2 regions of the Streptomyces sp. NPDC027672 genome follow, and region 2 is predicted to be linked to the other one. Evidence: riboswitches for the same ligand, from Rfam matches in the RefSeq annotation. Region 2 holds a riboswitch; the other holds the start of a gene.

Region 1 (6,991 bases), on a different contig from region 2:
GAAGAAGAGCCCCTCGATGCAGGCGGCGAAGCAGATCAGGTTGAGCAGGAAACGGCGGCGCTCGGCCTTGGTCTCCAGCCGGTCGATCTTCTCCACCTCGTCGATCCACCGGAAGCAGAACTCGGCCTTCTCGCGGATGGAGGGGATGTTCTCGACCGCGGCGAAGGCGGCGGCGCGGTCCTCCGGATCGGGCAGGTAGGTGTCCAGGAGGGTCAGGTAGAACTGGACGTGGACGGCTTCCTCGAAGAGCTGCCGGGACAGGTAGAGGCGGGCTTCGGGGGAGTTGATGTGCTTGTAGAGCGTGAGCACGAGGTTGTTGGCGACGATGGAGTCGCCGGTCGCGAAGAAGGCGACGAGCCGGCCGATGAGGTGCTGCTCCTCGGCGGTGAGCCTGGCCAGGTCGGTGACGTCGGAGTGGAGGTCGACTTCCTCGACGGTCCAGGTGTTCTTGATGGCGTCCCGGTAGCGCTCGTAGAAGTCCGGGTAGCGCATCGGGCGCAGCGTCAGCTCGAAGCCGGGGTCGAGCAGGTGGGTGTTACGGGACATTACTGGCAGGCCTCGCAGGACTCGGGGTTTTCCAGGGAGCAGGCGACCGCATCGGTATCCGGGGCGGCCTGCGCGGGGACGGCGGGCTGCGCCTGGGCGGCGCGGGCGATGCGCGTCGCGGGACGCGAGCGCAGGTAGTACGTCGTCTTGAGCCCGGACTTCCAGGCGTACGCGTACATCGAGGAGAGCTTGCCGATGGTCGGCGTCTCCAGGAACAGGTTCAGCGACTGCGCCTGGTCCAGGAACGGGGTGCGGGCGGCGGCCATGTCGATCAGGCCGCGCTGCGGGATCTCCCAGGCCGTGCGGTACAGCGCCCGGACGTCCTCGGGGATCCAGCGGAAGTCCTGCACGGAGCCGTTGGCCTCGCGCAGGGCCTCGCGGGTGCGGGCGTCCCACACGCCCAGTTCCTTCAGGTCCCGCACCAGGTAGGAGTTGACCTGGAGGAACTCACCGGACAGGGTCTCGCGCTTGAACAGGTTGGAGACCTGCGGCTCGATGCACTCGTACACCCCCGCGATGGACGCGATGGTGGCGGTCGGCGCGATCGCCAGGAGCAGCGCGTTGCGCAGGCCGGTCCGCGCGATCCGGGCGCGCAGCGCCTCCCAGCGCTCGGGCCAGGCGAACTCGACCCCGTAGTGGTCGGGGTGCAGGACGCCCCGGGCCGTACGGGTCTTCTCCCAGGCGGGCAGCGGGCCGTTGCGCTCGGCGAGGCCGGCGGACGCCTCGTAGGCCGCGAGCATGATCCGCTCGGCGATCCGGGTGGAGAGCTGCCTGGCCTCCGCGGAGTCGAAGGGCAGCCGTAGCTGGAAGAAGACGTCCTGGAGCCCCATCGCGCCGAGGCCCACCGGCCGCCACCTGGCGTTGGAGCGGCCCGCCTGCTCGGTCGGGTAGAAGTTGATGTCGACCACGCGGTCCAGGAAGGTCACGGCCGTGCGGACGGTGTCGTCCAGCCGCTCCCAGTCGATGTCCCCGTCGCGCACGAAGGCGCCCAGGTTCACCGACCCCAGGTTGCAGACGGCGGTCTCGCCGTCGTCGGTGACCTCCAGGATCTCCGTGCAGAGGTTGGAGGAGTGGACGACGTGGCCGGGCTCGGCGGTCTGGTTGGCGGTGCGGTTGGCGGCGTCCTTGAAGGTCATCCAGCCGTTGCCGGTCTGCGCCAGGGTCCGCATCATCCGGCCGTACAGCTCCCGCGCCGGCAGCGTCTTCCTGGCCAGGCCGGCGGCCTCGGCCCGGCGGTAGGCGGCGTCGAACTCCTCGCCCCACAGATCCACCAGCTCGGGCACGTCGGCCGGGGAGAACAGCGACCAGGACGCGTCGGCGGCGACCCGGCGCATGAACTCGTCCGGCACCCAGTGGGCCAGATTGAGGTTGTGCGTACGGCGGGCGTCCTCACCGGTGTTGTCCCGCAGCTCCAGGAACTCCTCGAGGTCGGAGTGCCAGGTCTCCAGGTAGACCGCCGCAGCGCCCTTGCGCCGGCCGCCCTGGTTCACCGCGGCGACCGAGGCGTCCAGGGTCTTCAGGAACGGCACGATGCCGTTGGAGTGCCCGTTCGTGCCCCGGATCAGCGAACCGCGCGAGCGGACGCGGGAGTAGGACAGCCCGATGCCGCCGGCGTGCTTCGACAGCCGGGCCACCTGGTGGTAGCGGTCGTAGATGGAGTCCAGCTCGTCCAGCGGGGAGTCCAGCAGATAGCAGGACGACATCTGAGGGTGGCGGGTGCCGGAGTTGAACAGGGTGGGGGAGGAGGGCAGGTAGTCCAGGCGGCTCATCAGCCGGTAGAGCGAGGCGACCTCGTCCACGGAGCGGACCGTGTCGTCCTCGGCCAGACCGCTCGCCACCCGCAGCATGAAGTGCTGGGGCGTCTCGATCACCTTGCGGGTGATCGGGTGGCGCAGCAGGTAGCGGCTGTGCAGGGTGCGCAGGCCGAAGTAGCCGAAGCGGTCGTCGGCGCCGTCCGCCACGGCGTCACCGGCCAGCGCGTCCAGCCGCCCGGCGTGCAGCCGGACGAAGTCCGCCGTGCGGTCGGCGATCAGGCCCTCGCGGTGCCCGACCGCGACGGACTCGGTGAAGGACGTCACCCCCTGCGAGGCGGCCTCGTCCCGGATCGCGAGCGTCAGCAGCCGGGCGGCCAGCCGGGAGTAGGCGGGGTCCTCGGCGATCAGGCCTGCGGCGGCCTCCGTCGCCAGCTCGCGCAGCTCCGCCTCGTCGGCCCGCGCGGACCGTCCGCGCAGCGCGGCGGCGGCGACCCGGCCGGGGTCGGCGTCGGGCAGATCGGCGGTCAGCTCGGTCAGGGTCCGCAGCAGAGCGGCACCGGGACCGTCGGTCTCCGGTGCGCTGACCGGAGCCGGGTCGGCTGGCGCGATGGTCACGTGGGGATCTCCCTCGCTCGGCACGGGGCCAGGCGGAGGGCAGGAGACGACCACGAGCACGCACGGCGCGCCGCGTCCCCCGGCCCACTCCACGAGGCCCGGACGTCGGAACACACCCGGGCCGGACGGCCGGGTGGGCTGACGGCAGGCGCTCGGACTCGACTGGCGCGCGGACGCGCCGGCACACCGTTGCGGGACAGTTCCGGATTCGCACCGGATTCCCCTGCGGCGACAGCGAGGACGAGCATACATCTAGTGCCGGGCTGTCCTTGCACCCCCAGATGTTGTGTCGCCGCGCCCGGGGGCCACCCGGACACGGGCGTCGGCGCCCCGCGCCCGCCCGGCCCGGGTGTGTTCCGGCGCCCGGCCCTGGGCCGCGCGGCCGACCGCGGGCGCCCCGGTCCCGGCCGCTCCGCCGAGTCCGCCGCAGGGTACGGCGACGGGCCGCCGGAAGCCTCGCTTCCGGCGGCCCGTCGCGGGTGCTACCCGGTGCCGTCCGCGCCCTTCAGGGCCTGTCTCAGTGACTGGCGCCTGCCGTCGCAGGCGGCAGCTCCACCTGGACACCGGGGTCGCCGGAGTCCGCCGTGTAGTCCTCCGGCCTGGTCTCGTCGATGCCCTCGGGGGCCTTCACGGCCTTCAGGACGACCGTCAGGACCACGGTGACCAGGACGTTCAGCGCGAACGCCGTCATGCCGATGTAGCCGATCTCACCGATGCCGGGGATCTCCTTGGCGTTGCCGCCGAAGTGCTTCTGCGTCGGCGAGGCGATGCCGTACGCGGCGACCGTGCCGTACACCATGCCGACCGCCCAGCCGGCCAGCAGCGCCCAGCGGTGGAACCAGCGGGTGAACAGGCCGCCGACCAGGGCCGGGAACGTCTGCAGGATCCAGATGCCGCCCAGGAGCTGGAAGTTGATGGCGACGGTCTTGTCCATGGTGAGGACGAAGATCAGGGCGCCGACCTTCACCAGCAGCGAGACCAGCTTGGAGACCTTGGTCTCCTGCGCCGGTGTGGCGTCCGGCTTGATGAAGTCCTTGTAGATGTTGCGGGTGAAGAGGTTGGCCGCCGCGATGGACATGATCGCCGCCGGGACCAGCGCGCCGATACCGATCGCCGCGAACGCCACGCCCGTGAACCAGTCCGGGAACATGTCCTCGAACAGCTGCGGGATGGCCAACTGCCCGTTGTCGACCTTCACTCCGGCCGCGATCGCCATGAAGCCCAGCAGGGCCAGCAGGCCGAGCATCAGGGAGTACAGCGGCAGGATCGTGGTGTTGCGGCGGATCACCTCACGGCTCTTGGACGACAGGGTCGCGGTGATCGAGTGCGGGTACATGAACAGCGCGAGCGCGGAGCCGAGGGCCAGCGTGGCATACGTCCACTGGCCCGCCTCGGCCGGCGCGAGCGCCCCGCGCGGTTTGTGGGTGACCGGGTTGACCTGGCTGAACGCGTGCCCGGCCTTGGCGAAGATGTCGTCGAACCCGCCCAGCTTGATGGGGATGTAGATGATCGCCACCGCGATGACGAGGTAGATCAGCCCGTCCTTGACGAACGCGATCAGCGCGGGCGCGCGCAGACCGGAGGAGTACGTGTAGGCCGCCAGCACGCCGAAGGCGATGAGCAGCGGCAGGTCCTTCACGAACCAGTTGGTGTCCTCGCCGCCGCCGACGCCCATCACGTCCAGCACCGCCTGGATGCCGACGAGCTGGAGCGCGATGTACGGCATCGTCGCCAGGATGCCGGTCACCGCCACCGCCAGCGACAGCCCCTTCGAGCCGAACCGGCCGCGCACGAAGTCGGAGGTGGTGACGTATCCGTGGCGGTGCGAGACCGACCACAGGCGGGGCAGGAAGGTGAAGATCAGCGGGTACACCAGGATCGTGTACGGCACCGCGAAGAAGCCGGACGCGCCCGCCGCGTAGATCGCCGCCGGTACGGCGACGAAGGTGTACGCCGTGTACAGGTCGCCGCCGAGCAGGAACCAGGTGATCCAGGTGCCGAAGGACCGTCCGCCCAGGCCCCATTCGTCCAGGGAGTGCTCGTTCTCGGCCCGGCGCCAGCGCGCGGCCAGGAAGCCCAGGACCGTGACGGCCAGGAAGAAGAAGATGAAGACGCCGAGCGCGACGCCGTTGACGCCGTCCTTCACCGTCCGGCACCGCCCCTCGTGGTCGCGCGGGCCTGCTGGTCACGCTGCCAGAGCTTGTACGCCAGCATGGTCAGCGCGGTGGAGATCAGCACCCAGAGCATCTGGTACCAGTAGAAGAACGGCACCCCGATGAACGTGGGGTCCACCTTGGCGTAGGAGCCGACCCACAGCATCGCCACGAAGGGCGCCACGAGACACACGGCGATGATCACCCTGACCGGTGTCACCACCGGTGGTCTCACTTCAGGTGTTTCGGACATCCACGGCTCCGTCCCCTCGCTGATCACCTGTGCAATGAGCAGGCAATCTAGGTGACGGAATCGGGACGGCGGAAGCCCTCGTCCGCATATCGGTATACCGATTCAGCGAACGCATCCGGACGTTATCGTGCCGTTACTCCACCGGCCGCTTCAGCCGGGCCACGAACTTGTACCGGTCCCCGCGGTACACCGACCGCACCCACTCCACCGGCTTGCCCTCGAGGTCCAGCGAGTGACGGGACAGCATCAGCATCGGCAGGCCCACGTCGGTGCCGAGCAGCCCGGCCTCGCGCGGTGTGGCCAGGGAGGTCTCGATGGTCTCCTCGGCCTCGGCGAGGTGGACGCCGTAGACCTCGGCGAGCGCGGTGTACAGCGAGGTGTACTTCACCAGCGAGCGCCTGAGGGCCGGGAAACGCTTGGCCGACAGATGGGTGGTCTCGATCGCCATCGGCTCGGCGTTGGCCATGCGCAGCCGCTCGATGCGCAGCACCCGGCCGCCCGCGGTGATGTCGAGCAACTCGGCGAGCCGGTCGTCGGCGGTGACGTACCCGATGTCCAGCAGCTGCGAGGTCGGCTCCAGACCCTGCGCCCGCATGTCCTCGGTGTAGGAGGTGAGCTGCAGCGCCTGGGAGACCTTGGGCTTGGCCACGAAGGTGCCCTTGCCCTGGATGCGTTCGAGCCGGCCCTCCACGACCAGCTCCTGCAGGGCCTGGCGGACCGTGGTGCGGGACGTGTCGAACTCGGCCGCCAGCGTGCGCTCCGGCGGGACCGGCGTGCCCGGCACCTGCGTCTCGGTCATGTCGAGCAGATGCTTCTTCAAGCGGTAGTACTTGGGCACGCGCGCGGTACGGGTGGTGCCGGTCTCGTTCTCCGCACTGCTGACGTCGGTGCTCATGCTCCGCCTTCCCGGCTCCCAATGCCGACAGCGGCCGACATCCCATCGGCCACGGCTCACATCGTGGCACGGGTTGCCGCGTCAGCACTCCACCCGCACGCTCGGTGATCCCCTCTATATACCGTCGCACCAGCTCTTGGTCTAGTCCATCGGGGCGGACGGGGCAGACGCGGACGGTGGGTGCGGGGGAGGGGAGGAGGAGTGGAGGGGGAAGGAGGGCTGGGGGCCCGGGAGGGCAGCGAGGGCCGGGAGGGGAGCGTGGGCCGCGCTCCCCGGTTCCGCCCCCGCCGGCCTCGGCCCCGCGGCGGCTCCGGACTGATCCGGCATGATCCAAACGAGGGGTCCTAGATCCCCTGCCACTCCGGCTTGTTGGCGTAGGTGTGCCGGAAGTAGTCGGCCAGCTTCAGCTTGGACGCCGCGGCCTCGTCGACGACCACCGTGGCGTGGGGGTGGAGCTGGAGCGCGGAGGCCGGGCAGACCGCGGCGACCGGGCCCTCGACGGTCGCGGCGACCGCGTCCGCCTTGCCCTCGCCGGTCGCCAGCAGCACCAGATGCCGGGCCTCCAGGATCGTGCCGATGCCCTGGGTGATGACGTGGTGCGGGACCTGCTCGATGTCGCCCTCGAAGAAGCGGGCGTTGTCGACGCGGGTCTGCTCGGTCAGCGTCTTGATCCGGGTGCGCGAGGCGAGCGAGGAGCAGGGCTCGTTGAACCCGATGTGCCCGTCCGTCCCGATGCCGAGCAGTTGCAGGTCGACCCCGCCGGCCTCGGCGAGCG
Region 2 (6,991 bases):
GCGGTACGTCCTGCCCTGCCGCGTCCGGCGGTACGTCCTGCCGGCCGTCGTCCGTGTGCCGCCGTCCGTCGTCCGTGTTCTGTCGCCGTTCAGCCATGTGCCGATCCTGCCAGCCGGCCGCCGGACGGGCGGGGTCGGCCGAACGGGCTGATTCCGGTGCGAAACGCCTGAAATCTGCCCACATCGCGTGACCGACCGGCCTTCAATGATCCCGCTTGCCCACGGGGCGACCGCCGCCCGTGCGGGCGAGGGGCGCCCGAAGTCCGCCACCCCGGGAGACGCATGCCCCGCGACCACACCCTTGCCCGCCGCCGCGCCGGTGTCCTGGCGACGGCCACGGTGGTGGCCCTCGCCGTCACGGGCACCGCCACCGCGTCGGCCGGGCCGCCGGTGCCCGCCGAGGCTCCGGTGCCCGCCGAGGCTCCGGTGGCCCCCGGGGCGACGGTGACTCCCAAGGTTCCGACTCCCGAGGCGAGAGTGACGGCCAAGGCGGCGGCCCCCGAGGCGAGAGTGACAGCCAAGGCGGCGGCCCCCGCGGCCGGGGTGACCGCCGGGGCCACGGTGACGGCGGGCGCCCGGCCGGCGGCCGGGTTCCCGGGGCCGGCCGGGCCCGCGGAGCGGACCGGGTCGCTGCGGGCGCAGTCCCCGGCGGCCAAGCTGCCGAAGGGGCCCAGGGGCCATGACGTCTCCTCGCACCAGAAGCGCGTGAACTGGCCGGCCGCCCGCTCCAAGGGCGCGCGGTTCGTCTACGTCAAGGCGACCGAGTCCACGACCTACCGCAATCCCTACTTCTCCGGGCAGTACACCGGCGCCCGTGACGCCGGGCTGCTGCGGGGCGCGTACCACTTCGCCCTGCCGGACCGGTCCTCGGGCACCCGGCAGGCGGCGTACTTCGTGGAGCACGGCGGCGGCTGGCGGGCGGACGGCTGGACGCTGCCGCCGGCGCTCGACATCGAGTACAACCCGTACAGCGCGACGCGCCGGTGCTACGGGCTGGGCAAGGCGCAGATGGTCCGCTGGATCCGCGCGTTCAGCGACGAGGTCAGGCGGCGGACGGGCCGGCGCCCGGTGATCTACACGACGACGCAGTGGTGGAAGCTGTGCACCGGCAACAGCCGTGCCTTCTCCAAGAACCACCCGCTGTGGATCGCCCGGCACGGCACCTCCCGGCCGGGCACGCTGCCCGGCGGCTGGCAGTACTGGACGTTCTGGCAGTACGGCGCGGCGGGCACGCTGCCGGGTGACCAGAATCTCTTCAACGGGACCCTGGACCGGCTGCGGATCTTCGCCCGGGACCGGTAGCCAAGGGGCGCCCGGCCCGACGGCGCGAAGCGGAACCCGGGGCACGTGTTTCGGACACGCATGCGCCCGTCCCAGTTCATCTTCCGTTCACCCAGCTTGCCTACGTTCGACCAGCCAACGACCTCGAACGATTGCCTGGGTAAATGGAAAGCTTCTCGCTGATCCTCGCGATTGTGGTGGTAACCGCTCTCGCGTTCGATTTCACGAACGGTTTCCACGACACCGCCAACGCGATGGCCACCACCATCAGCACAGGCGCCCTGAAGCCCAAGATCGCGGTGGCCATGTCCGCCGGCCTCAATCTTGTGGGCGCCTTCCTCTCCGTGGAGGTCGCGAACACGATCTCCAAGGGTCTCGTCGACGAGAGCGGCATCCGTCCCGAGGTCATCTTCGCCGCCCTGGTGGGCGCGATCCTCTGGAACCTGCTGACCTGGCTGGTGGGCCTGCCCTCCAGCTCCTCGCACGCCCTGATGGGCGGCCTGGTGGGCGCCACCGTCGCCTCCGCCGGCTTCGGCGCCGTCCACGGCGAGGTGCTGGTCACCAAGGTGCTGCTGCCGGCCGTCGCCGCGCCGGTCGTGGCGGGCCTCGCCTCGCTGCTGGCCACCCGCCTCTCCTACGGCATCGGCGGCGGCGCCGACGACCAGGCCACCCGCAAGGGCTACCGCGCCGGCCAGATCGCCTCCGCCGGCCTGGTCTCCCTCGCCCACGGCACCAACGACGCCCAGAAGACGATGGGCATCATCACCCTCGCCCTGATCGCGGGCGGCGCCATCAGCCCCGGTTCCAACCCTCCCACCTGGGTGATCCTCTCCGCGGGTATGGCCATCGCGCTCGGCACCTACATCGGCGGCTGGCGGATCATCCGCACCATGGGCACCGGTCTGACCGACCTGGAGCCGCGCCAGGGCTTCGCCGCGCAGACCAGCGCCGCGACCGCCATCCTGGCCTCCTCCCACCTCGGCTTCTCCCTCTCCACCACCCATGTCGTCTCCGGCTCGGTGATGGGCGCGGGGCTCGGCCGCAAGGGCGGCGTGGTCCGCTGGTCCACCGCGACCCGCATGGCCGTCGCCTGGGTGCTCACCCTGCCGGCCGCCGCGCTGGTCGGCGCGGGCGCCGAGGCCGTCACCGGCCTGGGTGACGGGGGCACCGCCGCCGTCGCCGTCTTCCTGGTCGCCGCGAGCGCCGCGATCTGGAAGATCTCCCGCCGCGAGGTCGTCGACCACACCAACGTGGTCGCCGGGACCGAGGAGCCGGCCGGTGTGGTCACCACCGCCATCGCCGCGGTGACCCCGCCGCCCGCCGGCACGGTCACCGCCCACGTGCCGGCCCAGGCCGCCGGGAGCCTGACGGCCAGGGTCACCACGGACCTGACGCCCGCCGGTCTGACGGCCACGATCCCCGCCCCGGCAGCCGAGCCGGCCCCGGCCGTCCCGCCGGCCGCCACGGTCTGACCCCGAGCACCCGGTTACTGAAGGAAGCATCCCCATGACAATCGACTGGGCGGCCCTCGGCTCCGTCTTCGGCGTCAGCGTCGCGTTCACGGTGGGCGTGGTGGCGCTGTTCACCCTCGGCATCAACGGCCTGTCCCGCCGCGAGCGGGCCGCGGCCCAGGGCGGTTCCGCCGCCTTCGCCGTCACCGGCGCCTACGTCTGCTTCGCGGCCTGCGCGGCGGCGGTGGCCTACGGCATCCACCTGATCACGGCCAAGGGCTGACCGCCGGTCCCCGGTCCCCGGTCCGCGCCCAGCGCCCCCGTTCGCCCCGTTCTTCCCGTACGCCCCGCTGAACCGGCGGGGCGTACGCGTGCTCGCGGGGCCCGTGCGGCAGGGCGCCCGCAGCCGTCCGGCACCCCGGCGATGTGGGCCTCAGCACAGTCGGGCATCCCAGGTCAAAGGCGAGTTGACGGCCGTTCCGGGCGCGTGGTGGACTGCCCAGGCCATCTACGGCGGCAGGAGAGGAAGCCGGTGCGAATCCGGCGCGGTCCCGCCACTGTCACCGGGGAAGAACCCCCGGGAGCCAGGAACTCTCACCGCCGATTTCGTCGAACCAGGGCGTGGACACCCTGAGTGAGGACATGAATCGCCATGCTCGGCTGCCCGAGGACCCGTACCAGGACCGCTCCCGCGCCCACGGCCGGCTGAGCCGATGGGTGCCGATCGCACATATGCGTACGGTGCCGCCGCCGGCCTCCTCGGTGATCTGCTCCTCGGCGATCCGCGCCGCGGGCATCCGGTCGCCGCGTTCGGCCGGGCGGCCACGGCCGTGGAAGGCGCCTTGTGGCACGACCACCGCGGCTGGGGCGCCGTGCACACCGTCGTGTGCGCCGGTGGCGCCGTCGCTCTGGGCGCGCTGGCCGTCCGTGCCGTACGCCCCTGTCCCGCCGCCTCCGTCGCGCTGACCGCCGCCGCCACCTGGGCCGTGGTGGGCGGCACCTCGCTCGCCCGGGAGGCCCGTGCCGTCGGCCGCGCCCTGGAGGCGGGCGACCTCGAGGCCGCCCGCGCCCGGCTGCCCCACCTGTGCGGCCGGGACCCGCAGGCGCTGGACGCCGACGGCATCGCCCGGGCCGTGGTCGAGTCGGTCGCCGAGAACACCTCCGACGCCGTGGTCGGCGCGCTGGTGTGGGGAGCGGTGGCCGGGGTCCCGGGGCTGCTCGGGTTCCGTGCGGTCAACACCCTGGACGCGATGGTGGGTCACAAGTCGCCCCGCCACCGGCGCTACGGCTGGGCCTCCGCCCGCCTCGACGACGTCGCCGGCTGGCCCGGGGCCCGGCTGACCGCCGTGCTCGCCGCCGTGGCCGGACCGGACCCGCGGGGCGCCCTGCGCGCCTGGCGGGCCGACGCGCGCCGGCACCCCAGCCCCAACGCCGGTCCCGTGGAGGCCTCCTTCGCCGGCGCCCTCGGTGTCCGGCTGGGCGGCACGCTGTCCTACGGCGGCCGGGTCGAGCACCGGCCCGTGCTCAACGGCGGTGCCGGACGGCCGGTCCGGGTCACCGACATCGACCGGGCCGTACGGCTCTCCCGCCGCGTCGGCCTGCTCGCCCTGGGCGCCACGGCCGCCGCGCGCGCACTCCTGAAGGGACGTGGGAAGTGAACGGTGGTCTCCTCGTGGCCGGCACCACCTCCGACGCCGGCAAGAGCGTCGTGACGGCCGGTATCTGCCGCTGGCTGGTGCGCCAGGGCGTGAAGGTGGCGCCGTTCAAGGCGCAGAACATGTCCCTGAACTCGTTCGTGACGCGCCAGGGCGCGGAGATCGGCCGGGCGCAGGCCATGCAGGCCCAGGCGTGCCGGATCGAGCCGACCGCGCTGATGAACCCGGTGCTGCTCAAGCCCGGCGGCGAGCAGAGCAGCCAGGTCGTGCTGCTCGGCAAGCCGGTGGGCGAGCTGAGCGCGCGCGGCTACCACGGCGGGCGCCAGCAGCGGCTGCTGGGCACGGTGCTGGACTGCCTGGCCGAGTTGCGGGGCACGTATGACGCGGTGATCTGCGAGGGCGCGGGCAGTCCGGCCGAGATCAACCTGCGGCGGACCGACATCGTCAACATGGGTATCGCGCGGGGCGCGCGGCTGCCGGTGCTCGTCGTCGGCGACATCGACCGCGGCGGCGTCTTCGCCTCGTTCTTCGGCACGGTCGCCCTGCTCTCGCCCGAGGACCAGGAACTGGTCGCCGGGTTCCTGGTGAACAAGTTCCGCGGTGACGTCTCCCTGCTGGAACCGGGCCTGGAGATGCTGCGCGGCCTCACCGGGCGGCGGACGTACGGCGTGCTGCCGTTCCGGCACGGGCTCGGCATCGACGAGGAGGACGGGATGGGGGTCCCCCCGCGCGAGCGCAGCCGAGCGTGGGGGAGGGTCTCGCTGCGCGGCACGGTGCGCGAGTCCGCGGTGACTCCCCCGGTCGGCGCGGACGTCCTGCGGGTCGCGGTGTGCGCGATCCCGCTGATGTCCAACTTCACCGACGTGGACGCGCTGGCCGCCGAACCGGGTGTCGTGGTGCGGTTCGTGGACCGCCCGGAGGAGCTGGCGGACGCCGACCTGGTGGTGGTCCCGGGCACCCGCGGCACCGTGCGGGCCCTGGCGTGGCTGCGCGAACGCGGCCTCGCCGACGCCCTGGTCCGCCGGGCGGCCGAGGGGCGCCCGGTCCTCGGGGTGTGCGGCGGCTTCCAGATCCTCGGCGAGCACATCGAGGACGAGGTGGAGTCGCGGGCCGGCGCCGTGCCCGGTCTCGGCGTGCTGCCCGTCCGGGTGCGCTTCGCCCGCGAGAAGACCCTCACCCGGCCGAGCGGGACGGCCCTCGGCGAGCGGGTCGACGGCTACGAGATCCACCACGGCGTGGCCACGGTCACCGGCGGCGAACCCTTCCTGGACGGCTGCCGGGTCGGCCAGACCTGGGGCACCCACTGGCACGGCTCGCTGGAGTCGGACGGTTTCCGGCGGGCGTTCCTGCGCGAGGTGGCCGCCGCCGCGGGCCGCCGCTTCGTGCCCGCGCCGGACACCTCCTTCGCCGCGCTGCGCGAGGAGCAGCTCGACCGGCTCGGCGACCTGATCGAACAGCACGCGGACACGGACGCGCTGTGGCGGCTCATCGAGTCGGGCGCGCCGCAAGGACTGCCTTTCATTCCACCGGGAGCGCCCGCATGAGCACAGTGTTGTTGTTGTCGACCGCCGACACGGATCTGCTGGCGGCCCGGGCCTCCGGCGCCGGTTACCGCATCGGCAACCCGACCCGGGTCGACGTCGCCGAGGAGCTGCCGGGCCTGATCGCGGGCGCGGACCTCGCCGTCGTACGGCTGCTGGGCGGCAAGCGGGCCTGGGAGGACGGGCTGGCCGCGCTGAAGGCGTCCGGTCTGCCGACCGTGCTGCTGGGCGGCGAGGCCGTGCCGGACGCCGAGCTGATGGCCGAGTCCTCCGTGCCGGCCGGTGTCGTCGCCGAGGCGCTGAAGTACCTGGTCGAGGGCGGCCCCGAGAACCTGCTGGAGCTGTCCCGGTTCCTGTCGGACACCGTGCTGCTGACCGGCGAGGGCTTCGAGGAGCCGCGCCGCATGCCGGAGTTCGGCGTGCACGGCGCGTACGAGGTGCGAGACGGCCGGCCGACCGTGGGCGTGCTGTTCTACCGGGCGCACGAACTGAGCGGCAACACCGCCTTCGTGGACACCCTGTGCGCGGCGGTCGAGGCGCACGGCGCCAACGCCCTGCCGGTGTACTGCGGTTCGCTGCGCGACGCGGACCCCGCGCTGTACGAGCTGCTGGGGCGGGCCGACGCGCTGGTGGCCACCGTGCTCGCGGCCGGCGGCACGCACGCCTCGCAGGCGTCGGCCGGCGGTGACGAGGAGTCCTGGGACATCGGGGCGCTCGCCGACCTGGACGTCCCCGTGCTGCAGGGGCTGTGCCTCACCACCTCGCGGGCGGCGTGGGAGGAGTCCGACGCGGCCCTGTCCCCCATGGACGCGGCGATGCAGGTGGCGATCCCGGAGTTCGACGGCCGGCTGATCACCGTGCCGTTCTCCTTCAAGGAGCAGGGCCCCGACGAGGTCCCGGTGTACACCGCCGACCCCGAGCGGGCCGCCCGGGTGGCCGGGATCGCCGTACGGCACGCGCGGCTGCGGCACAAGCCGAACGCCGAGAAGAAGATCGCGCTGGTGTTCACGGCGTACCCGACGAAGCACTCCCGGGTCGGCAACGCCGTCGGTCTGGACACGCC

Evidence for each region. A riboswitch is a leader RNA that binds a small molecule or an ion and turns the genes downstream of it on or off. The one in region 2 is predicted to bind cobalamin.
Region 1: another riboswitch for cobalamin. It lies ahead of ACZ4SV_RS01345 (ribonucleoside-diphosphate reductase subunit alpha); the one in region 2 lies ahead of ACZ4SV_RS29160 (cobalamin biosynthesis protein).

The regions. Positions count from the first base shown of each region.
Region 1 covers NZ_JBVHSO010000001.1:299,905-306,895, reverse strand. Annotated here, with positions in the region: gene ACZ4SV_RS01350 (ribonucleotide-diphosphate reductase subunit beta) at 1-546, opposite strand, end outside; gene ACZ4SV_RS01345 (ribonucleoside-diphosphate reductase subunit alpha) at 546-2,915, opposite strand; adenosylcobalamin-variant (AdoCbl-variant) riboswitch at 3,054-3,150, opposite strand; gene mctP (monocarboxylate uptake permease MctP) at 3,433-5,061, opposite strand; gene ACZ4SV_RS01335 (DUF3311 domain-containing protein) at 5,058-5,321, opposite strand; gene ACZ4SV_RS01330 (GntR family transcriptional regulator) at 5,455-6,216, opposite strand; gene nagB (glucosamine-6-phosphate deaminase) at 6,561-6,991, opposite strand, start outside.
Region 2 covers NZ_JBVHSO010000014.1:50,349-57,339, forward strand. Annotated here, with positions in the region: gene ACZ4SV_RS29140 (class II aldolase/adducin family protein) at 1-97, opposite strand, end outside; gene ACZ4SV_RS29145 (lysozyme) at 544-1,302, shown strand; gene ACZ4SV_RS29150 (inorganic phosphate transporter) at 1,446-2,753, shown strand; gene ACZ4SV_RS29155 (hypothetical protein) at 2,788-3,015, shown strand; cobalamin riboswitch at 3,206-3,346, shown strand; gene ACZ4SV_RS29160 (cobalamin biosynthesis protein) at 3,446-4,390, shown strand; gene ACZ4SV_RS29165 (cobyric acid synthase) at 4,387-5,931, shown strand; gene cobN (cobaltochelatase subunit CobN) at 5,928-6,991, shown strand, end outside.